One region of the Pantoea sp. X-Soil-YNGN-785 genome, then DNA from elsewhere that is predicted to be linked to it. Evidence: riboswitches for the same ligand, from Rfam matches in the RefSeq annotation. Region 1 holds a riboswitch; each other region holds the start of a gene.
The links. A riboswitch is a leader RNA that binds a small molecule or an ion and turns the genes downstream of it on or off. The one in region 1 is predicted to bind thiamine pyrophosphate.
Positions count from the first base shown of each region.

Region 2: it holds a riboswitch for thiamine pyrophosphate, as region 1 does, so the genes downstream of both, AC6I8E_RS20860 (FAD-dependent oxidoreductase) here and tenA (thiaminase II) in region 1, are expected to answer to the same signal.
Region 3: it holds a riboswitch for thiamine pyrophosphate, as region 1 does, so the genes downstream of both, thiM (hydroxyethylthiazole kinase) here and tenA (thiaminase II) in region 1, are expected to answer to the same signal.
Region 4: it holds a riboswitch for thiamine pyrophosphate, as region 1 does, so the genes downstream of both, thiC (phosphomethylpyrimidine synthase ThiC) here and tenA (thiaminase II) in region 1, are expected to answer to the same signal.

Region 1 covers NZ_AP035943.1:121,821-127,077, reverse strand. The annotation lists gene ascF (PTS cellobiose/arbutin/salicin transporter subunit IIBC) at 1-158, shown strand, start outside; gene AC6I8E_RS19130 (6-phospho-beta-glucosidase) at 195-1,625, shown strand; TPP riboswitch at 1,731-1,833, shown strand; gene tenA (thiaminase II) at 1,902-2,603, shown strand; gene AC6I8E_RS19120 (ABC transporter ATP-binding protein) at 2,600-3,340, shown strand; gene AC6I8E_RS19115 (ABC transporter permease) at 3,337-4,092, shown strand; gene AC6I8E_RS19110 (ABC transporter substrate-binding protein) at 4,116-5,051, shown strand; gene AC6I8E_RS19105 (putative bifunctional diguanylate cyclase/phosphodiesterase) at 5,088-5,257, opposite strand, start outside.
Region 2 covers NZ_AP035943.1:471,678-476,934, forward strand. The annotation lists gene AC6I8E_RS20840 (ASCH domain-containing protein) at 1-315, shown strand, start outside; gene AC6I8E_RS20845 (ThiF family adenylyltransferase) at 325-1,293, opposite strand; gene AC6I8E_RS20850 (thiazole synthase) at 1,303-2,058, opposite strand; gene thiS (sulfur carrier protein ThiS) at 2,061-2,258, opposite strand; gene AC6I8E_RS20860 (FAD-dependent oxidoreductase) at 2,242-3,186, opposite strand; TPP riboswitch at 3,318-3,437, opposite strand; gene AC6I8E_RS20865 (ArsR/SmtB family transcription factor) at 3,584-3,898, opposite strand; gene AC6I8E_RS20870 (alkene reductase) at 3,915-5,033, opposite strand; gene AC6I8E_RS20875 (hypothetical protein) at 5,239-5,257, opposite strand, start outside.
Region 3 covers NZ_AP035942.1:2,660,931-2,666,187, forward strand. The annotation lists gene AC6I8E_RS12375 (mannitol dehydrogenase family protein) at 1-812, shown strand, start outside; gene AC6I8E_RS12380 (GntR family transcriptional regulator) at 913-1,599, shown strand; gene thiD (bifunctional hydroxymethylpyrimidine kinase/phosphomethylpyrimidine kinase) at 1,646-2,446, opposite strand; gene thiM (hydroxyethylthiazole kinase) at 2,433-3,230, opposite strand; TPP riboswitch at 3,265-3,361, opposite strand; gene AC6I8E_RS12395 (hypothetical protein) at 3,660-3,857, shown strand; gene AC6I8E_RS12400 (AEC family transporter) at 3,955-4,914, shown strand; gene ahpF (alkyl hydroperoxide reductase subunit F) at 4,969-5,257, opposite strand, start outside.
Region 4 covers NZ_AP035942.1:245,893-251,149, forward strand. The annotation lists gene thiE (thiamine phosphate synthase) at 1-146, opposite strand, end outside; gene thiC (phosphomethylpyrimidine synthase ThiC) at 149-2,071, opposite strand; TPP riboswitch at 2,159-2,259, opposite strand; gene AC6I8E_RS01090 (Rsd/AlgQ family anti-sigma factor) at 2,412-2,918, opposite strand; gene nudC (NAD(+) diphosphatase) at 3,008-3,778, shown strand; gene hemE (uroporphyrinogen decarboxylase) at 3,819-4,886, shown strand; gene nfi (deoxyribonuclease V) at 4,889-5,257, shown strand, end outside.

The sequences.
Region 1 (5,257 bases):
CGGTCATGGTGTTGTCGGTGGTGCTGTCGTTTGTGCTGACGCTGCTGCTAGGGTTTGAAGATATTCCTGAAGCGCAAACTGAAACCAAATCCGAATCCAGTCCCGCCGCGCAATCTGCGCCTGTTACCGAACGCACCAACGCGATTAATAGCCACTAAAGGAAAGGGTCACGCTGACCCGGAAAAGAGGATTGCATGTCTGATTCAAGGTTCCCGCAAGGGTTTTTATGGGGCGGCGCGTTAGCCGCCAACCAGAGTGAAGGCGGCTATCGTGAGGGCGGAAAGGGCTTAACCACCGTCGATATGATCCCGCATGGCCCACACCGACTGGCGGTCAAACTGGGTCTGGAAAAGCACTTTACGCTGCGGGATGATGAATTTTATCCCAGCCATGATGCCATCGATTTCTATCACCGCTATCCGGAAGATATTGCGCTGATGGCGGAAATGGGGTTCAGCGTGTTTCGCACATCAATTGCCTGGAGCCGCCTCTATCCCAATGGCGATGAACTGACGCCCAATCCGGAGGGCATCGCTTTTTACCGCGCGGTGTTTAAGGAGTGCCGGAAATATAATATCGAACCGCTGGTTACGCTCTGTCATTTCGATGTGCCGATGCATCTGGTGACCGAATATGGCTCATGGCGCAATCGTAAAATGGTCGACTTCTTTGCCCGCTATGCCCGTAGCTGTTTCGAGGCGTTTGATGGCCTGGTGAAATACTGGCTGACCTTCAACGAGATCAACATCCTGCTGCACAGCCCGTTTTCCGGTGCGGGTCTGGTGTTCGAACCGGATGAAAACAGGGAGCAGGTGAAGTATCAGGCGGCACATCACGAACTGGTCGCCAGCGCGCTGGTCACGCGAATCGCGCATGAAGTCAATCCGACGAATCAGGTCGGCTGCATGCTGGCAGGCGGCAACTTCTATCCGTGGTCCAGCAAACCGGAAGATGTCTGGGCAGCGCTGGAAAAAGATCGTGAAAACCTGTTCTTTATTGATGTCCAGGCACGCGGTGCTTATCCGGCTTATGCTGCGCGCGTGTTCCGTGAAAAAGGTGTCACGCTTGAGATCGCTGACGGCGATGCCGATATCCTGAAAAACAGCGTCGATTTTGTCTCGTTCAGTTATTACGCCTCTCGCTGCGCCTCGGCGGAGATGAACGAACAGAACAGCAGCGCGGCCAATGTGGTGAAATCCCTGACCAACCCTCATGTGCCACGTAGCGAGTGGGGCTGGGGCATCGATCCACTGGGCTTACGCATTACCATGAATATGATGTACGACCGCTATCAGAAGCCGCTTTTCCTGGTGGAAAATGGTCTGGGCGCGCGCGATGAAATCGATGCGAATGGCGAGATCAATGACGACTACCGCATCAGCTATCTGCGCGAGCATATCCGCGCCATGGGCGATGCCATAGAGGATGGTGTCCCGGTGATCGGCTACACCAGTTGGGGCTGTATCGATCTGGTGGCCGCTTCGACCGGTGAAATGAGCAAGCGCTACGGTTTTGTCTATGTTGATAGGGACGATCTTGGGAACGGTACGCTGGCGCGCACGCGAAAGAAATCGTTCTGGTGGTATAAGAAAGTGATTGCCAGTAACGGGGCAGATCTTGAGTGACACCGTCACTTAAAAGTAATATCTGAGCGCCCTGCTCCGCATCAGCCGGGCCAGAGCAGAACGCTCACGCATGCGTTGTGCTCCGGCAATAATTATCGTATAACGAATGTCTCCGAGGGGTGTCCTGTAATGGGCTGAGATGGCGCAAGCCGAACCCTTTGAACCTGATCTGGGTCATGCCAGCGAAGGGACGGGTCGGCAGATTTTCTGCCCTATCTCCTGCACTATCCCCTGTTCCAGACCGTATGCCCGGATCTCCCTGCTACTGGAGATCCTATGACACATCCGCTTTTCGAAACCGGCTTTTATGGTCGTCTGCGCCAGCAGGCGGGCACGCAATGGCACGATTATGTCAGGCACAATTTTGTGCAGCAGCTCGGACACGGCACGCTGCCACCCGCCGCTTTTCGTCACTATCTCACCCAGGATTATCTGTTTCTGCTGCACTTCGCCCGTGCATGGGGTCTGTTGATCAGCAAACTCTCAGAACCGGCTACATTACGCAGCGCGACGGCATCGCTGAACGCCATTATCAGCGAACTGCCGCTGCATCTGGCTTACTGCCAGCAGTGGGGCATCAGCGAAGAGGCGATGGCGAGCGAAACGGAGGCAATGGAAACGATCAACTACACCCGTTACGTGCTGGACGTGGGTCACACCGGAGATGCGCTGGAGCTGATGACGGCGCTGATGCCATGCGTCGCCGGTTATGCGGAAATCGGCCTGAGGCTGCTGGAGGATCCCGCGACCCGCTTCGGGGGGAATCCTTACGCGGCATGGATTGAGAATTACGGTGATGAGTCCTACCTGGCGGGCGTCGGTTCTTCACTGATGCTGTTTGAAACTCTGGCTCAGCAGCGCGCCGGTGAACAGCGTATTAACTCACTGTCGGAGATATTTACCACCGCAACCCGACTGGAAGCGGCATTCTGGCAGATGGGGCTTAATTATGCTGACTGTCTGCAGGTCAGCTCATGACGCGGCTGAACGCTGCCGTGCCGCCGGGTATTTCCGTTCGCCAGCTCTGCCTGACGCTTAATCAGCAGCAACTGTTCAGCGAGCTTAATCTGGAAATCGCGGGCGGTGCATTGACCGCTTTACTGGGGGCCAGCGGCGTGGGTAAAAGCAGCCTGATGCGGGTGATTGCCGGTCTGACGCCACCCACTTCGGGACAGATTAACGGCAGCGATGGTCTGCCGCTGGCCGGGCGCATCGCCTGGATGGGGCAGCAGGATTTGCTCTATCCGTGGCTGACGGTGGAACAGAACGTCTGCCTCGCCAGTCGTCTGAAAGGTGAGAAAGCCGATCGCGACCTGGCGCAGCATTTGCTGGCGCGGGTGGGCCTGAGCCACTGTGCCCGTGCGCGACCTGCGACACTTTCGGGCGGTATGCGTCAGCGTGTGGCGCTGGCGCGAACACTCTACACCCGACAGCCGATTGTGCTGATGGATGAGCCTTTTTCCGCGCTGGATGCACTGACCCGCACGCAGATTCAGACCCTGGCGGCAGATGTGCTGGCCGGGCATACCGTGCTGCTGATCACTCATGATGCCGCGGAAGCCTGTCGCCTCGGTCATCACCTGCTGGTAATGGGTTCCGCAGGCATCGAAACCTGCCCGCCACTGCAGGGCCAGCCACCGCGGGCGGCAGATGACATCAGCGTGATTCAGAGTCAGGCCACCTTGCTGAAACAGCTAAGCAGGCTGGCCGGATGAAATTACGTTTCGCCGCGCTTCGCCGTGGAGTCATGCTCTCAGCCGGGTTAATTGCGCTGTGGTGGCTCGCCACGCTCACTTCCGTTCCGGCCTTTCTGCTGCCCTCGCCCGCTGCGGTTGCTACCGCACTGTGGGACAACACTGGCTATCTCGGCCATCACAGCCTGATCACCCTGACTGAAATCCTCAGCGGTATGGCGCTCGGCGTGCTGCTGGGCGCGGTGCTGGCACTGGGCATGACCTTTTCACCGTGGTTACAGCGCTGGATGATGCCGCTGGTGATCACCAGTCAGGCGATTCCGGTATTTGCCCTGGCACCGCTATTGGTGCTCTGGTTTGGCTTTGGCATGAGCGCCAAAGTCGCAATGGCGGTACTGGTGATCTTCTTCCCTGTTACCTCCGCCTTTTTTGATGGCCTGCGTCGCGTCACGCCCGGCTATCTCGATCTGGCTCGCACGATGGGCGCTTCACGTGCAGCGCAACTGCGCCATGTCCGGCTGTTAGCCGCACTGCCCGCCCTGGGTTCGGGCTTGCGGATGGCAGCCGCCGTCGCGCCCATTGGCGCCATCATAGGTGAATGGGTCGGTTCGGCTGAAGGGCTGGGCTACGTGATGCTGAATGCCAACGCCCGGATGCAGAGCGATCTCTGTTTCGCCGCCCTGTTTATTCTGGTGCTGATGACACTGACCCTCTGGTTGATCATCGATCTTCTGCTTCGCCGCCTGATTACCTGGACTCCCGAGCCACACTGACGACCCTACTGATGAGAAAACCTATGACTAAAACGCCCCTGATTGTCCTGCTGTTCAGCGCCACCTTAGCCTCGCAGGCTCAGGCAATTGAAAAACTGACGCTGGTGCTCGACTGGTATATCAATCCCGACCATGCACCCATTATGGTGGCGCAGCAAACCGGAGCATTTGCGGCAGAGGGTCTGGAGGTTAACATTGTGCCACCTTCCGACCCCGCGCTGCCGCCGCGGCTGGTGGCTGCTAAGCAGGCGGACTTAGCGATAACGTATCAGCCGCAGCTGCATTTTTTCGCCGACCAGGGACTGCCGCTGATGCGGGTGGGCACGCTGATTAATTCGCCGCTGAATACGCTGATGACGCTGGACAAAACGGTAAGAAAACCAGCGGACTTAAAAGGAAAACGCATCGGCTATTCCGTCAGCGGCATTGAAGAAGCGACGCTGGCGACGATGCTGAGCCATGACGGTATCAGGGCCGATCAGGTAAAGCTGGTTAACGTCAATTTTCAGCTTACCAGCGCCCTGATGACCGGACAGGTTGATGCGGTGATTGGCGGCTATCGCAATATCGAAGCCCTGGAGATGACGCTTGCTGGCAAAGATCCGGTAGTGCTTAACGTCGAGGATTATGGCGTGCCGGCCTATGACGAGCTGATCATCGTTGCTAACCGCGATGAGGCGCATTCGGAGAAAATTAAAAAGTTTCTGCGGGCACTGAAGAAGGGAAATGCCCAGTTGCAGGCACATCCTGAAGAAAGCTGGCAGGCATTTGCACAGGCGCATCCAGAGCTGAATACACCGCTAAACCATCAGGCATGGCAGGCTACGCTGCCGCTGTTCGCCGCCGATCCGGCCAGACTGGATCGCGCACGCTATGAGGCTTATGAGCAATTTTTGTTTGATAACAAGCTGATTAAGCACATCACTCCGGTTGAGCGTTACGCCATCGGCAGTGAGTGATCAGCGCGCCCGCAGCCGGTGCTGCGGGCGGGTTGACTAACGTGACTTTGGATAAAGCCAGTGTTCAATGTCGCTGGCTGGCAGCGGTTTTGAAAAGAAGTAGCCCTGAATCTGATCGCAGCCGTAGGTTTTCAACAGTCCCAGCGTGGCTTCTGCTTCCACACCTTCGGCCAGCACGGTGTAATTCAGCTCTTTCAGCATCCCGA
Region 2 (5,257 bases), 310 kb from region 1:
ATTATTGCCGGAAAGAAGGTAGCAAGCTGCGGTTCGTTGCAGAGTTGGCAGGAGCAGGAAGCACTGCCGCAGCCAGGTGGTTACAGCATTGTGCTGAACGGCGAAAAGCAGCCCGTCTGCGTGATCCGTACCACCGGACTGTTCCTGACGCGTTTTGACCGCGTCACGCCAGAGATGGCGATGCTGGAAGGTGAAGGCGATCTCAGCCTCGACCACTGGCGCCAGGAGCATCAGCGTTACTTTGAGCGTGAAGGCTATTTCCATAAGGAAATGGAGCTGATTTTCGAGACGTTCCAGTTGGTCGAGGTTGTGTAGACCGGCAGGCTACAGCGTGTTTGCCGCCATCAGCGCCAGCCGCGTGATCCCCCGTGCGGCAAGGTTTTCTGCCGCCTGAGCTGCACGCATGCCACTGGCACACACCAGCACCACGCGCCGATCGGACGGCGGCTGCCAGGCCGCTATCTGCTGCGGCAAAATGCGTAGCACCCGTTCGGCCACACTGACCGGTGCTTCGTCTGGACTGCGCAGTTCCACAATGCAATCGTCCTCACTCAGCATCGGCTTATCGATAAACGGGATGCCCGGCGCGTCGGGTTCAGGCGCGTCATCAAAGCGGAATTGCCTGACGTGCCAGTCCACAAAGTCGCAGTGGATCATGCAGCCGAGCGGCGATGGCGTCAGTTTCAGCAATACGCTCAGCACCATCTGCGCCTGCATCGCGCCCAGCGTTGCTACCGCAGGCCCCATTACGCCAGCCGTGTTGCAATTACCCGAAGCCATCGGCAACTGAGGAAACAGCGCACGATAACCGGGCGCACCGCCGCAGAATCCACCGACGTAACCTTTACGACCCAGTACCGAGGCGCAGATCAGCGGCAGACCACGCGGAGAGCAGGCGTCAGAGAGTTGATAGGTAATGGCGAAGTTATCCGCCGCATCCACCACCAGAACGATCCCCTCCAGCGCCTGCGGCAGTTGGCTGGCGCTCAACATCCGGGGATGCGCCTCAACGTGGCAGTCAGGATTTCGCTGCGCCAGCGCGCGCTGCGCGCAGATTGCTTTGGGCTGGCCCACATCCCCAATGCCAAACAATGTCTGCCGGTGAAGGTTGTGCAGCTCAACCCGATCGCCATCGTAAAGCCGAATAAACCCTACGCCCGCGCCGGCCAGTAACGGCAACAGTGTCGCGCTGAGTCCGCCCGCACCCACCACCAGCACCCTTGCCCTGCTCAGGCGCTGTTGCCCTGCTTCACCGATCTCCGGCAACATGGTCTGTCGCTGATACCGATCCATTGCTGCTCCTCAGAACTGTGCCAGACCAAAAATGGGTGTTGAAGCTGACGCCATGTCACGCTGCTCCATCAATCCCGCCTGAAACGCCTCATGCCCGCCGTGGATCGCGGCGGCAAAGGCACCCGCCATCCGCACCGGATCGCGTGCTTTCGCCACCGCGGTGTTTAGCAGCACGCCATCAAAACCCATCTCCATCGCCTGCGCCGCCTGGCCTGGCGCACCGATGCCCGCATCAATTATCAGCGGCACATCTTTAAACCACGCACGCATGGCGCGGAGTCCCTCGATGTTGCGCAGCCCCTGGCCGGAACCAATTGGCGCGCCCCAGGGCATCAGCACTTCACAACCCGCTTCCAGCAGCTTCTCGCCGACAATCAGATCTTCGGTGGTGTAGGGAAAGACCTGGAAGCCATCAGCGCAGAGGATCCGGGCCGCTTCAACCAGCGCAAAGGGATCGGGCTGCAGCGTGTCGGCATGACCAATCACTTCCAGCTTGATCCACGGCGTGTCGAACAGTTCACGCGCCATCTGTGCCGTCGTCACCGCCTCTTTTACCGTATGGCAGCCCGCGGTATTCGGCAGAATCCGTTTGTTGAGCCGCTGCAACAGCGTGCGAAAGGCACCGCCTTCGCTGCCTTCACGACGCAGACTGACGGTAATTATCTCCGCACCTGATGCATCGATAGCCTGATGCAGAATGTCGGGTGACGGATATCCGGCGGTGCCAAGCAGAAAACGGGATTGCGGAGTGAATTGATAGAACATGGTTAACCTCCCTGCATCGGTGACAGGATTTCCAGCTGGCTGCCCGCTTGAAGCTGCTGGCTGACATAACGGCTGCGCGGCACAAACTCACCGTTCAGTGCGGTGGCGACGGTGCGCGGGTCGATCTGCTGCTCCGCCATAAGTTCCGCCAGCGTTGTTGCGCTGGTTTCAATCGTGCGTCCATTAAGTTGAACTCGCATGAGTCATCTCCTGAGTGAGTTGCAGCATGAGTTTTTCAGCCATAATCGGGGCCAGTAAAAAGCCGTGGCGGTACAGCCCGTTTAACGAGAAGCGCCCATTTTCATAGCGGACTTCCGGCAGGTTCTGGCGGTAGGCGGGACGCAGACCGGTGCCGCTCTCTACGATCCGTGCTTCAGCCAGCGCCGGATGCAGACTGTAAGCCGCGCTCAGCAGCTCCATCATCGCCCTGGCGCTGATCGGGCTGCTGTCGTGACTTTCGACCATGGTGGCTCCAAGCATGAAGTGGCCTCCGGCACGCGGCACCAGATAGCAGGGAAAGCGCGGATGCAGCAAACGGACCGGACGGGAGAGCTGAACGTCATGCGTATGCAGGATCAACATTTCGCCCCGCACGGCGCGCAGAGCGGGCTGCTGATCAAGAGCGTGGATGCCGCGGCAGTCGATGATTTTGCCGCCGGGTTTGCCGCTGTGAAAGGGTATGCCCGCCTCGTGCAGTGTGACGCGCAGTTGCTGCAGTGCGCAGCGCGGATCAAGATGCGCCTCTGCAGCAAAGAACAGGCCGCGGGCAAAGCGATTTTCCAGCGCCGGTTCGATGTCACCGGGGGCGACCCACTGATGCTGCTGCGTCATGCTGGCGAAGCGCGTCAGTTCGCGGCTGTCACGCGGTGGCGCAACCACCAGCGTGCCCTGCTGCTCCACGCCGTCGACGCGTTTCGCCCACCATCCGGCAGCGTGCTGGCCCCATTCGATGACCTGGTGTGGCGCGCTTTCTGCTTCGCACCAGGGCGCAAGCATGCCCCCCGCCCAGTGCGAGGCGGCACGACAGTCAGGCTGCGTAATGACTTCAACGGCTTCTCCCCGTTCCAGCAGTAGCGTGGCGACACACAGCCCGGCAACGCCGCTGCCCAGCACCGACCAGCGGCTCATGGTGCCCACCGGAGAGGAAGAGAGTGATTAAGAATGAGATGTTTCACTTTGGCCTCGTTATCGGTTAACGAAGACCCGTGATACAGAGGGAATAGGCAAAGACGTCGCGAACGCGCGCCTGCGGCAAGTATCGGATGCGATACCCGTCTTCCTACGCCAGTATCAACTGGGTCAGGTTCTAAGGGTCGCTAAGCCGCGCACTGCGCTATTAGCCTCTCAGTCTCTCTGGCGAGACTCCCCTGACGGCTTTAGTTGTAAGTTAAGCGGGCAGCTTCGTCAAGCCGCGTGCGTGAAGACGAGTCAGAAATCCGGGGGATAGGTGCAGGCGTTTACTGTAAGTGCAAAGACTCAGCATTCGCAGATAAGATAACAGAGAAGTGCTGAAACGGCAGGCGCCCTAAAGCGCCTGCAGCGATTGTGTCACCACGTCGGTTATTTCACGAATACGTGGTTCAGCGCGGCGATAATAGGTCCACTTCCCGACTTTGCTGGCTTCGACCAGCCCCGCATTGTGCAGGGCTTTCAGGCATAACGAAGTAGCGGGCTGTGATAAGCCCGCCTTGTCCTGGATGAGGGTGGCACAGACGCCATACTGAGCGAAGGGATAGAGCTGAGAATAGCCCGCAAACGCTTCGTCAGGATTTTTAAGCCACTTTAGTACTGCCACCCGGGTCGGGTTGGACAGTAACTTCAGGGCATTTTCGGGGGACATGCCGCCTCACATAAGATCAGGATTGAAAAACAGGATAGTCAGTATAGCCTTTCTCAGTGCCGCCATACAGGGAAGCGTGATCGACGGGATTCAGCGGATAACCTGCTTTAATGCGTGCCGGCAAATCGGGATTCGCAATAAACGAGCGGCCAAAACCCGCCAGATCGCCCCAGCCTTTATCAAGCATATGCTGTGCTTTTTCCGCCGTGTAGCGACCAGAATAGATGATCGGAGAACGGAATGTTTCCCGCAGCGCAACCCGGAAACTCTCTGGCATATCCGGGCTATTATCCCAGTCCGCTTCGGCAATAGAGAGATAGCCAACTTCCAGCTCATTCAGCAACTCCGCGGCGCGGATATAGGTCGCATGGGGATCGCTTTCAACCAGGCCAAGATAGACGCGCTCTTCGTCAGTACTCGAAAACAATGGCGCAAACCGCACGCCAACACGGTGGCTGCCAAATACCGCGCTGACCGCCTCAACAACTTCACGCAGGAAACGCAGACGATTCTCTGCTGAGCCGCCATATTCATCCGTGCGGAAGTTAGTGTGCTCCGAAATAAACTGGTTAATCAGATAACCGTTGGCAGAATGCAGTTCCACACCGTCAAAACCGGCCTCTTTTGCATTTTCCGCCGCGCGTCGGTAAAGCGCCACGATCTCTTTGACTTCCGCGTTGGTCAGTGCCCGTGGTTCGCTGGGTGCGGTCAGTATCCCCGCGCCTGGTCCGGTTTCAATGAATACCCGAACGTTATCGGCGGCGATGGCTGAAGGCGCAACGGGAGCCTGCTTGCCTGGCTGAAGTTCATTGTGAGAGACGCGACCAACGTGCCAGAGCTGGCAAAAAATCGTGGCGCCTTCCTGATGTACCGCCTCTGTGACCTTTTTCCAGCCCGCGATCTGGGCGTCGCTGTGGATCCCCGGCGTCCATGCATAGCCCTGCCCGCGAGGTTCAATCTGGGTGCCTTCGGTGATCATTAGTCCCGCGCTGGCACGCTGGCGGTAATACTCCACCATCAACTCGCCGGGAATATTGCCCGGCTGTTCACTGCGACAACGCGTCAGTGGCGGCAATACAATGCGGTTACGAAGTGTGAGATCGCCCAGGTTCAGGGGGGTAAACAGTGACGGCATGACAAAATTCCTCTGATGTGTAAGAGGCGCCATTATATTTACACATTTAAATTTGTAAATGTGTAATCAGTGCTTTTTGTTTTAAGCCGGATTTATCAGAGTATCTCATCTGACTAAACAGCCTCATCGTAGCCATCCTGCAGACGCGGCTCTCAGGATGGCTTTATTGCCACGAAAGAGCCCCCAGCCGAAGGATCATCACTGTTTAAGCGATGTATTTATCA
Region 3 (5,257 bases), on a different replicon from region 1:
CCTCAACCATGGTGGATCGCATCGTTCCGGCGATGACCGATGCGGCGTTTGCGGCCCTGAGCGCGCGCCTGGGTTCCAGCGACCCTGTTGCGGTTGAAGCGGAACCCTTCTTCCAGTGGGTGATTGAAGATAACTTCGTCAATGGTCGTCCGGCGTGGGAAAAGGCGGGCGCAGAACTGGTCAGTGATGTCCTGCCCTATGAAGAGATGAAACTGCGCATGTTGAATGGCAGCCACTCTTTCCTGGCTTACCTCGGCTTCCTGGCAGGTTATGAGTACATCAGCGACTGCATGGCCGATCCCCATTTCCGTGCCGCCGCACGTTCCCTGATGATCGATGAGCAGGCACCCACACTGCGCACCCAGGGCGTGGATCTCAATGCCTATGCCGACTCGCTGATCGCCCGTTATGAAAACCGAGCGATTAAACATCGCACCGGACAGATTGCCACTGACGGCACACAGAAACTGCCACAGCGTATGCTCGACAGCCTGCGCTGGCACCTGCAGCGCGGCAGTGACTGCGATTTGCTGCTGCTGGGCATAGCGGGCTGGATGCGCTATGTCGGTGGCGTTGATGAACATGGCCAGCCGATTGAGATCCGTGATCCGATGAAAGCGCAGCTTGCAGAGTGCGTTGCCGCCAGCGAAGAGGGTGAGGCTCGCGTACGGGCATTACTCGCCATCCGCGAAGTCTTCGGCGAGGATCTGGCGCAGAATGGCGACGTGGTCGCCCGGCTGACGGCCTGGTATCAGCAACTCACCACCCAGGGCGCACGAGCTACAGTGCATCAGTACCTGAACCGCAGCTAATGCTGCGGTCACAAAGCACTGGCGCAGGCGCAGTACCCTGATTAGACTGACACTTTCCCATCGTGCTGGCCTGTGCCAGCCGTAATATGGATATTGCTGCATGTCGATCGCCTATACCATTACTACCAGCGAACCGGTAAATCAGCAGATTTACCGTTATCTGCGCAAAGATATTGTCACCTGCGCAATTCAGCCAGGTTCGCTGCTCTCTGAAAAAGAGGTCTCCGCACGCTTCAACGTTTCGCGCCAGCCGGTGCGTGAAGCGTTCATTAAGCTGGCTGAAGCCGGACTGGTACAGGTATTGCCGCAGCGCGGCACCTTCGTGCGCAAAATCTCCGCTAAACGTGTCGCGGATGGCCGTTTTATCCGTGAGGCGGTGGAAGTGTCGGTAGTGCGGCGGGCAGCGGTGGAGATTGACGATCCCGCCCTGATGGCGCTGGAACACAATCTGCAGTTGCAGCGCATGGCCGCCGGGCGGCATGACAGCCAGGCTTTCCTCACTCTGGATGATGAGTTTCATCGCCTGATCGCTGAAAGCATTGACTGCAAGCTCGCCTGGGAAACGGTGGAAAACATAAAAGCGGCCATGGACCGGGTGCGGTTTCTGACGCTGAGTGAAGTCTCACCACCGGAGAGGCTGATTGAGCAGCATGAAGAGATTTTTGCCGCGCTGAAGCGCCATGATGCCGATGCCGCCGAAGCGGCGATGCGCCGTCACCTGCAGGAGATGATCTTCTCAATCACCCCGATTGCCGAGCGCAACAGCGCCTGGTTTGAAGCCCCCTGAAACTGCCCGCACCGCCTGAATACCAGGTCGATGCGGGCCTTCGCCTTTACCACCATTGGTGAAAATGGTGCACCGGTCCAATCCCCTTTCCGACCTCCAGCGAATCCGCCTTTAACAGCGCCTGCTGCAACCAGTTTTTGGCTTCATCAATCGTCTCTGCCCAGTCAGCATGGCGCGGACGTAACGCAGCTAAGGCGGCCGACAGCGTGCAGCCGGTGCCATGGGTATGACGGGTATGCACGCGTGGCGTGCTGAATCGCTGTTCTGCTGAGTGAGTAATCAGCCAGTCCGGACTCTCCGCCGCCGCCAGATGACCACCCTTCATCAGCACCGCCTGACAGCCGAGTGCCAGCAAGGCCCGTCCCTGCTCGCGCATCTCCGCCTCATCGGTGGCAATAGCGCAATCCAGCAATGCCGCCGCTTCCGGCAGATTTGGCGTGATCAGCGACACCTGTGGTAATAACTGCTCGCGTACGCTGGCCACGGCGTCTGGCGAGAGCAGCGCATCGCCACTTTTCGCGACCATCACTGTATCCAGCACCACGAACGGGATCTCAGCACGCCTCAGCCGGGCCGCAACCTGCTCCACGATGGCCGTTTCAGACAGCATGCCGATTTTTGCGCTGTCGATGCGCACGTCATCCAGCACTGAATCGAGCTGAGCGGCAACAAAGCTCGGTTCAATGCGATAAACCGACTGCACGCCCTGCGTGTTCTGCGCCACCAGTGCGGTAATCACACTGGTGCCGTAGGCGCCCAGGGCAGAGAAAGTTTTCAGATCGGCCTGAATGCCTGCGCCACCGCTGGGATCGGTACCGGCAATCGTCAGAGCATTAATGCGCTTCATGCTCCACCTCCAGCGTCCAGAGTGCATCAATAAATGCTGTGGCAAAGCTGCCCGGCCCGGCTGCCTGCGCCGCCGCCTTTTCCCCCGCCAGGGCCATGACCTGACAGGCTGCCGCCACATTCATCAGCCGATCGCCCGGCAGAGCACTGAATCCCGCCACTACGGCAGAGAGCGCGCAGCCGGTTCCGACCACGCGCGTCATTAACGGACGTCCACCGCTGATGGCGAGGATTCGCTGACCGTCGGTGGCATAGTCCACTTCGCCGGTGACAATGACCAGCGAATGCCAGGTCTCAGCGAGTTGCAGTGCCGCATCGAGTGCTGCATCCGCCTGATGCAGCGTATCAACACCGCGCCCGCCACTGGCCTGCTGCGCCAGCGCCAGAATCTCTGACGCATTACCGCGGATCACCGCCGGTTGCTGGCTGAGCAGCTGCTGACAGAAGTCACTGCGCAGCGTCAGCGCGCCGACGGCGACCGGATCGAGTGTCCAGGGGGTTCCCGCCTCACTGGCGGCGGTGACGGCAGCCTGCATCGCCTGCTGACGCTCACGGGTTAAGGTGCCGACGTTAATCAGCAACGCATCGGCAAAGCGGCTGAACTGTGCCGCTTCGTCAGCATCGATCACCATTGCTGGTGAGGCATTGAGTGCCAGCAGGACGTTGGCAGTGAAATTCTGGACCACGTCATTGGTCATGCAGTGCACCAGCGGTGACTGACGGCGGAAAGTGTGCAGAACGGGCGCGAAGTGCGCGGCAGAAAGGTGTTGAGATTGATGTGTCATCGTTGCTCCCAACCGGCGAACAAGAAGGCGAATGCGGTCAGGCATCAGACTTCCCTACGCTGGCATTATCCAGATCAGGTAATACGGGTATTTCTCAGCCTTCACAAAGAAGGGCACCCCGAGTCGTGTTACGGCTTGCAGCATAGGCAAGGCGTACCGTTAAAGCAAGCCTGGAAAATAATCGGAACTGGAACAATTCACATGATCCCGATCAACTCTCAGCAGTACAGAAAAAGGCTTAATGCTGCGGGTTATCGGGATACCTCTTTCTAGGTAGCCCTGTTTATTACCCTGACGGGTAATATTTCCCGCAGGGATTCTGGTGACCCTATAATAATTAACCTGCCCGCAGCATCATCGTAAAAAACACTTTATTTCAGTGAGTTAATAAACTTCTGGAGCAGAAATTCATACTATTCAGGATGTATGATGCGATTATCAGCGCTTATTCCTCACCGCCATCGATGGCAGGATATTATTATTGAACGTCGGGGTGCTATCGCGCCAAATGGCAGATCTTATCTTTCCACCTATATTTCCGCGCACTGTGCGGGCTGCGGCGAAATCATTCATCGCGTCTATTATCGCGATATCAGTGACCAGCAGGCACGCCGCTGGTTAGGCTAGCGTCCCTGCTGCGCTCAATCCGGACACCGTTATAGTTAACAGTTAGTTAGCAATTTGTTAGTCTGGTAACTAATCATCGTCTGACCAGACTCTCCCTATGCCACTGCTGTTTGAAAGCCTTAGCCATCAAATTTATCTGTCAGCTCCGCTGTTTATCCTGATTTTGCTGGGATACTGCCTGACGCGCCTCGGAAAATGGCCCGCCAGCATCAGTGAAGGGATGAACCGTTTTGTGTTTAACGTCGCGCTGCCCTGCATGCTGTTTCGGGTGATGAGCACCTTCTCGCAAAGTCCGCCGGTGGATGCGCGCCTGCTCCTGGCCTTCTTCGGCAGTTGCCTGCTGGTATTTATCGTGGGAAGAGTGCTGGCAACAAGGCTGTTTAATCTGGATGGCGTGGCGGCTTCGGTCTTTGCCCTGGGCGGCATCTTTTCCAATAACGTGATGCTGGGGATCCCGGTAGCTACGGTGCTGCTCGGGCCAGAAGCCCTGCCCCCGGTGGCGCTGGTGCTGGTGTTTAACAGCCTGATCCTCTGGACCTTACTCACCGTTTCGGTCGAATGGGCAAAACAGGGCAGCTTCTCGCTGCAAGGCGTGTGGCACACTCTGACTGGCGTGCTGAAGAATCCGCTGATCATCGGCATTCTCAGCGGAACGGCCTGGAGTTTTCTGCAGCGTCCTTTGCCAATGCTCGCCGCGGAACCGTTAAAGATGCTGGCTTCACTGGCCGCGCCGCTGTCGCTGGTCACGCTGGGCATGAGCCTGGCGCACTATCGGGTGCGGGACGGACTTAAAGAGAGCTATACCATCTGCCTGCTGAAGCTGATACTGCAGCCGATGACGGTATGGGCGATTGCCTGGCTGACCGGCTTGCCGCCGCTAGAGAGTAAAGTGGTGGTATTGCTGGGCTCGATGGCGGTCGGAGTTAACGTCTATCTGATGTCGCAGAAGTTCAATGTCATTCCTGGCCCGGCGGCGGCGAGTATGCTCTTTTCTACGGTATTTGCGGCGGTGACGACGCCAGTATGGATGATGCTGATGACGCTGGCGGGCTATTAATAAAAAAGCCCTTCAGCATGGATGCTGAAGGGCTGTTGTCTGGCTGACGAAACGTTATTCAGCAGACTTAGTGCGGATCAGATAATCAAACGCGCTCAGTGAGGCTTTGGCACCTTCGCCGCTGGCGATGATGATCTGCTTGTACGGCACGGTGGTGCAGTCACCCGCTGCGAATACGCCTTTCAGGCTGGTTTCGCATTTACCGTCGATGATGATCTCACCCATTTTGTTGCGCTCAACCGCGCCTTCCAGCCATGGGGTGTTCGGCAGCAGACCAATCTGAACGAAGATACCGGAGAGCGGCAGCTCGTGGGTGGTCTGCGTCGTACGGTCAATATAGTGC
Region 4 (5,257 bases), on a different replicon from region 1:
GCGGGCTCGGCGGCCTCATCAGGCTGATCTTTGATACGCAGCTGCAGCGTGCGAACGCCCATCTCCAGCAGGCGTTCGAGCCACTCGGGGCTATCAACCACCGGATAAAGTCCCAGACGCGGGGCGGTAGCGGGAAATGCAGGCATCCTTACTCCTCCTTAATGGCATCGGCAGGGTGATAGAGCTCACTGCCGCGGCTGCGGAAACGATCTGACATCTGCGCCATGCCAACTTCAACCGGCTCGGCACGGGCATCCTGGCGTGCCGCAAACTCGCGCACCTCCTGGGAAATTTTCATTGAGCAGAATTTGGGGCCGCACATTGAGCAGAAATGGGCCACCTTGCCCGACTCCTGCGGCAGGGTTTCATCATGCATCGCCCTTGCCGTATGGGGATCCAGCGCCAGGTTAAACTGATCTTCCCAGCGGAATTCAAAGCGCGCTTTGGACATGGCGTTATCACGGATCTGCGCACCGGGGTGGCCTTTCGCCAGATCGGCAGCATGCGCCGCGATTTTGTAGGTGATCAATCCCTGCTTCACGTCCTCTTTGTTCGGCAGACCCAGATGCTCTTTGGGCGTGACGTAGCACAGCATGGCGCAACCAAACCAGCCAATCATGGCGGCACCGATACCCGAGGTGAAGTGGTCGTAGCCGGGCGCGATGTCAGTGGTCAGCGGGCCAAGCGTGTAGAAGGGGGCTTCATCGCACAGGTCGAGCTGTTCGGTCATATTACGGCGGATCATATGCATCGGCACATGTCCCGGACCTTCAATCATCACCTGAACGTCATACTCCCAGGCAATACGCGTCAGTTCACCCAGGGTTCGCAGTTCGGCAAACTGCGCCTCATCGTTGGCATCCTGAATCGAACCCGGACGCAGACCATCGCCCAGCGACAGGGAGACATCGTAAGCGGCGCAGATTTCACAGATCTCCCGGAAGTGCTCATACAGGAAGCTCTCCTGATGATGCGACAGGCACCATTTGGCCATGATCGATCCCCCCCGCGACACGATCCCGGTGAGACGTTTCGCCGTCATCGGGACATAACGCAGCAGCACGCCCGCGTGGATAGTGAAGTAATCGACGCCCTGTTCCGCCTGCTCCAGCAGCGTGTCCCGGAATATTTCCCAGTTCAGCGCCTCAGCCACGCCATTCACTTTTTCCAGCGCCTGATAGATCGGCACGGTACCGATGGGCACCGGGCTGTTTCGCAAAATCCATTCTCGCGTTTCATGAATATAGCGACCGGTAGAGAGATCCATCACCGTATCGGCACCCCAGCGGGTCGACCAGACCAGCTTTTCCACTTCTTCCTCGATAGAAGAGGTGACTGCCGAGTTACCGATATTGGCGTTGACCTTAACCAGGAAGTTACGACCAATGATCATCGGCTCCGATTCCGGGTGATTGATATTGGCAGGGATGATGGCGCGTCCGGCAGCGACCTCCTGACGGACAAACTCGGGGGTGATGTCGGCGGGCAGATGTGCGCCAAAACTGTGTCCCGGATGCTGTTGCAGCAGCACCTCACTGCGGATTCGCTCACGGCCCATGTTTTCCCGCAGGGCGATGAACTCCATTTCCGGGGTAATCCTGCCCTGACGGGCATAGTGCAGTTGCGTGACACGGCGGCCTGCACGGGCGCGGCGCGGTGTCGGAAGGTGATCGAAGCGCAGATGATCCAGCCCCTCGTCAGCCAGCCGCTGCTGGGTATAGCCCGAGCTGTTCTGTTCGAGAAGCTCACTGTCGTCGCGTTCAGCAATCCAGCGAGCGCGCAGCTTTTCCAGACCACGATGCACATCGATCTGCGCCGCGGGATCACCATAAGCACCCGCCGTGTCATAGACCGGCACCGCTTCATTTTGCTCATAGAGAGGCTGTTCTTTGGTGCCGCCGATGTGGGTCGGGCTTAGGGTGATTTCACGCATCGGCACGCGAATATCTTCCCGGCTGCCGGTAATCCAGATGCGACGGGACTGGGGAAAAGCACTGCCGCTTTGCAGGGAATCGATAAATTCCTGCGCCTGGGCACGTTGTTCACGACGGGTCATTTTTGGGTCAGACATAGCAATCTTCCTGTTAAAGGGGAACGATGCTTGTCCGGAGTTCGGAAGGAGTAACCGTATAGACAGCACAGGCATGCTGGCATACAGAGAATTTTTACTCTTGTTCCCTACGCAGGTTCTAACCTGGTCAGGTTCCGCGGATCCCGAATTAACGGTCTCAGCCCAACTGGGCACTCCGACAAGAAGCAGTTTTTACGCGGGTGTCTGATAACAGACCCGGGCGTAAAAACCTTACATTTCAACGCTAAAATAACAAAGGTTCTCTGGAGAGTACTCCTCAGAACCTGTTCAGCATAAAAGGGCTACGGGATAATCTCAAGCCCTTTGCCGTTGTTAACCATCAAGCCGGACGCGCGATATGGCTGTCATTCGCCACTGGCGGCGTAGCAAGCTGGTTATCCCAGGCCAGCTGGATCAGCTTATCTTCCAGCGTAAAGCGTGATTCCAGCACTTCGCCCACTTCGGAGAGTGCCTGCTGGAAGGTCATGCAGTTTTCATCGTCAATCGCCTGCTGCAGGTGACCGTCATACAGCTGCATCAGACGCTCAGTATTCGCTTCCAGCGGAGGGTAGATCTGCGCGGCAGCGATCATCGGGCTGTCGCCACTCATTTCGCTGATTACGCGCTCATAGATACTGAAGTGACCGGCAGAAAGATAGTCGACCAGGCCGTGACAGAAGTTGTCGAGCGCCTGCTCGTCAAGACGCGTCAGCGCCTCTTTTTTAGGTTTAAGACCGACCAGGTGATAATAGGTCACCAGTAGCTGGCGGCGTGCTTCAAGCCACGAATCGACCAGTTCATTACTGCCACCTACGCGTTCAGCCAGGACGTCTAACTGGTTAAGCATATCTAACTCCATGTGAGTTATAGTTGTTTATCTACACACTTAACATCAGGGCTTCAGCGTGCGGGTTGACGCTAAGGATGACGAAATAAATGCAATGCGAAATCTCAAGCGTAGACGCTGGATGGTGGATTGTCAGCCATGAACAGAAACTTTGGTTGCCACAAGGTGATTTACCCCACGGAAACGCCGAAAAATTTGGTTTAACCGGCAGTAAGGCCCGGACCATTGGTGAATGGCAGGGCGAAAAAGTCTGGCTGATTTGTGAGCCGCGTTCTTCCGATATGTTCTCCGTGCGACAGCTGATCGATCAGGATGTGGAGCTGTTTCAGCTGGTGGGTCGCGGTGTACAGCTGGCGGAATTCTACCGTTCTCATCGCTGGTGCGGCTATTGCGGCCATGAGATGCACCACAGCAAACATGAATTTGCCTGTCTCTGCAGCCATTGCCGTGAGCGTTACTATCCGCAGATCGCGCCCTGCATCATTGTGGCTATCCGTCGTGGCGATGAAATCCTGCTGGCGAATCATGCCCGCCATCGCAACAAGGTCTACACCGTGCTGGCCGGTTTTGTGGAGGTCGGCGAGACGCTGGAGCAGGCCGTTGCCCGGGAAGTGATGGAAGAGAGCAATATCCGCGTCAAAAACGTCCGTTACGTGACCTCCCAGCCGTGGCCCTTCCCGCAATCGCTAATGACCGCTTTTATGGCGGAATATGACAGTGGCGATCTGCAACACGACGGTAAAGAGCTGCTGGATGCCGCCTGGTTCCGTTTTGATGCGCTGCCTTTGCTGCCACCGCCAGGCACCGTGGCACGCCGCCTGATTGAAGATACCGTCGCCCTGTGCCGCGCCGAAGCGTGAAAGTGCTACACTACACGCCTGTTATTGAGAGAGTGTTGAGATGAGTGAACTGAAGAACGATCGTTATTTGCGTGCCCTGCTACGTCAGCCGGTCGATGTCACGCCGGTATGGATGATGCGACAAGCCGGGCGCTATTTGCCGGAGTACAAAGCGACACGCGCCCAGGCGGGTGATTTTATGTCGCTGTGTAAAAACGCCGAGCTGGCCTGTGAAGTGACCCTTCAGCCGCTGCGCCGTTATCCGCTGGATGCCGCCATCCTCTTCAGTGACATCCTGACCATTCCGGATGCGATGGGACTGGGTCTCTACTTTGAAACCGGCGAAGGCCCGCGTTTCTCTAACCCTGTCACCTGTCGCGCCGACGTTGAGCGTTTGCCGGTGCCCGATCCTGAAATGGAGCTGGGCTATGTGATGAATGCGGTCCGCACCATCCGTAAAAACCTGAATGGCGATCTGCCGCTGATTGGCTTCTCCGGCAGTCCGTGGACGCTGGCCACCTACATGGTGGAAGGCGGCAGCAGCAAGGCGTTTACCAAAATTAAGAAGATGATGTATGCCGATCCGGCGACGCTGCACGCGATGCTGGATAAGCTGGCCGACAGCGTCATCCTCTATCTCAACGCTCAGATCCGCGCCGGTGCGCAGTCCGTCATGGTCTTTGATACCTGGGGCGGCGTGCTGACCGGTCGTGACTATCGCGAATTCTCCCTGCACTACATGCACAAGATTGTCGATGGCCTGCTGCGTGAAAACGACGGCCGCCGCGTGCCGGTGACGCTCTTTACCAAAGGCGGTGGACAGTGGCTGGAAGCGATGGCAGCCACCGGTTGTGATGCGCTGGGTCTCGACTGGACCACCGATATTGATGATGCGCGCCGTCGCGTAGGCGACAAAGTTGCGCTGCAGGGCAACATGGATCCCTCTATGCTCTATGCGGCACCTGAACGTATCGAACAGGAGGTGGCCGGTATTCTGGAGCGTTTTGGCTCAGGCACTGGTCACGTCTTTAATCTGGGGCATGGCATTCATCAGGATGTTCCGCCCGAAAATGCCGGTGTTTTTGTTGACGCTGTGCATCGTTTATCACGTCCCTGGCATCAGGAGTAATCATGGACATTGCCGCACTTCGCGCTGAGCAGTTACAACGCGCCGCTGACGTGGTGCGTGAAGATGACTTTGACGTGCTGCCTCCCCGCTTTATTGGCGGGGCAGACGTTGGATTTGAGCAGGACGGCACCATCACGCGGGCGGCGATGGTGATACTGGAATATCCTTCGTTAACGCTGGTGGAGCATCGCATCGCGCGCGTTGAGACCACCATGCCCTATATTCCGGGCTTTCTCTCCTTCCGTGAATATCCGGCTCTGATGGCTGCCTGGCAGATGCTGGAGCAAAAGCCTGATCTGCTGTTTGTGGATGGGCACGGTATTTCGCATCCAAGACGGCTGGGCGTCGCATCGCATTTTGGCCTGCTGGTC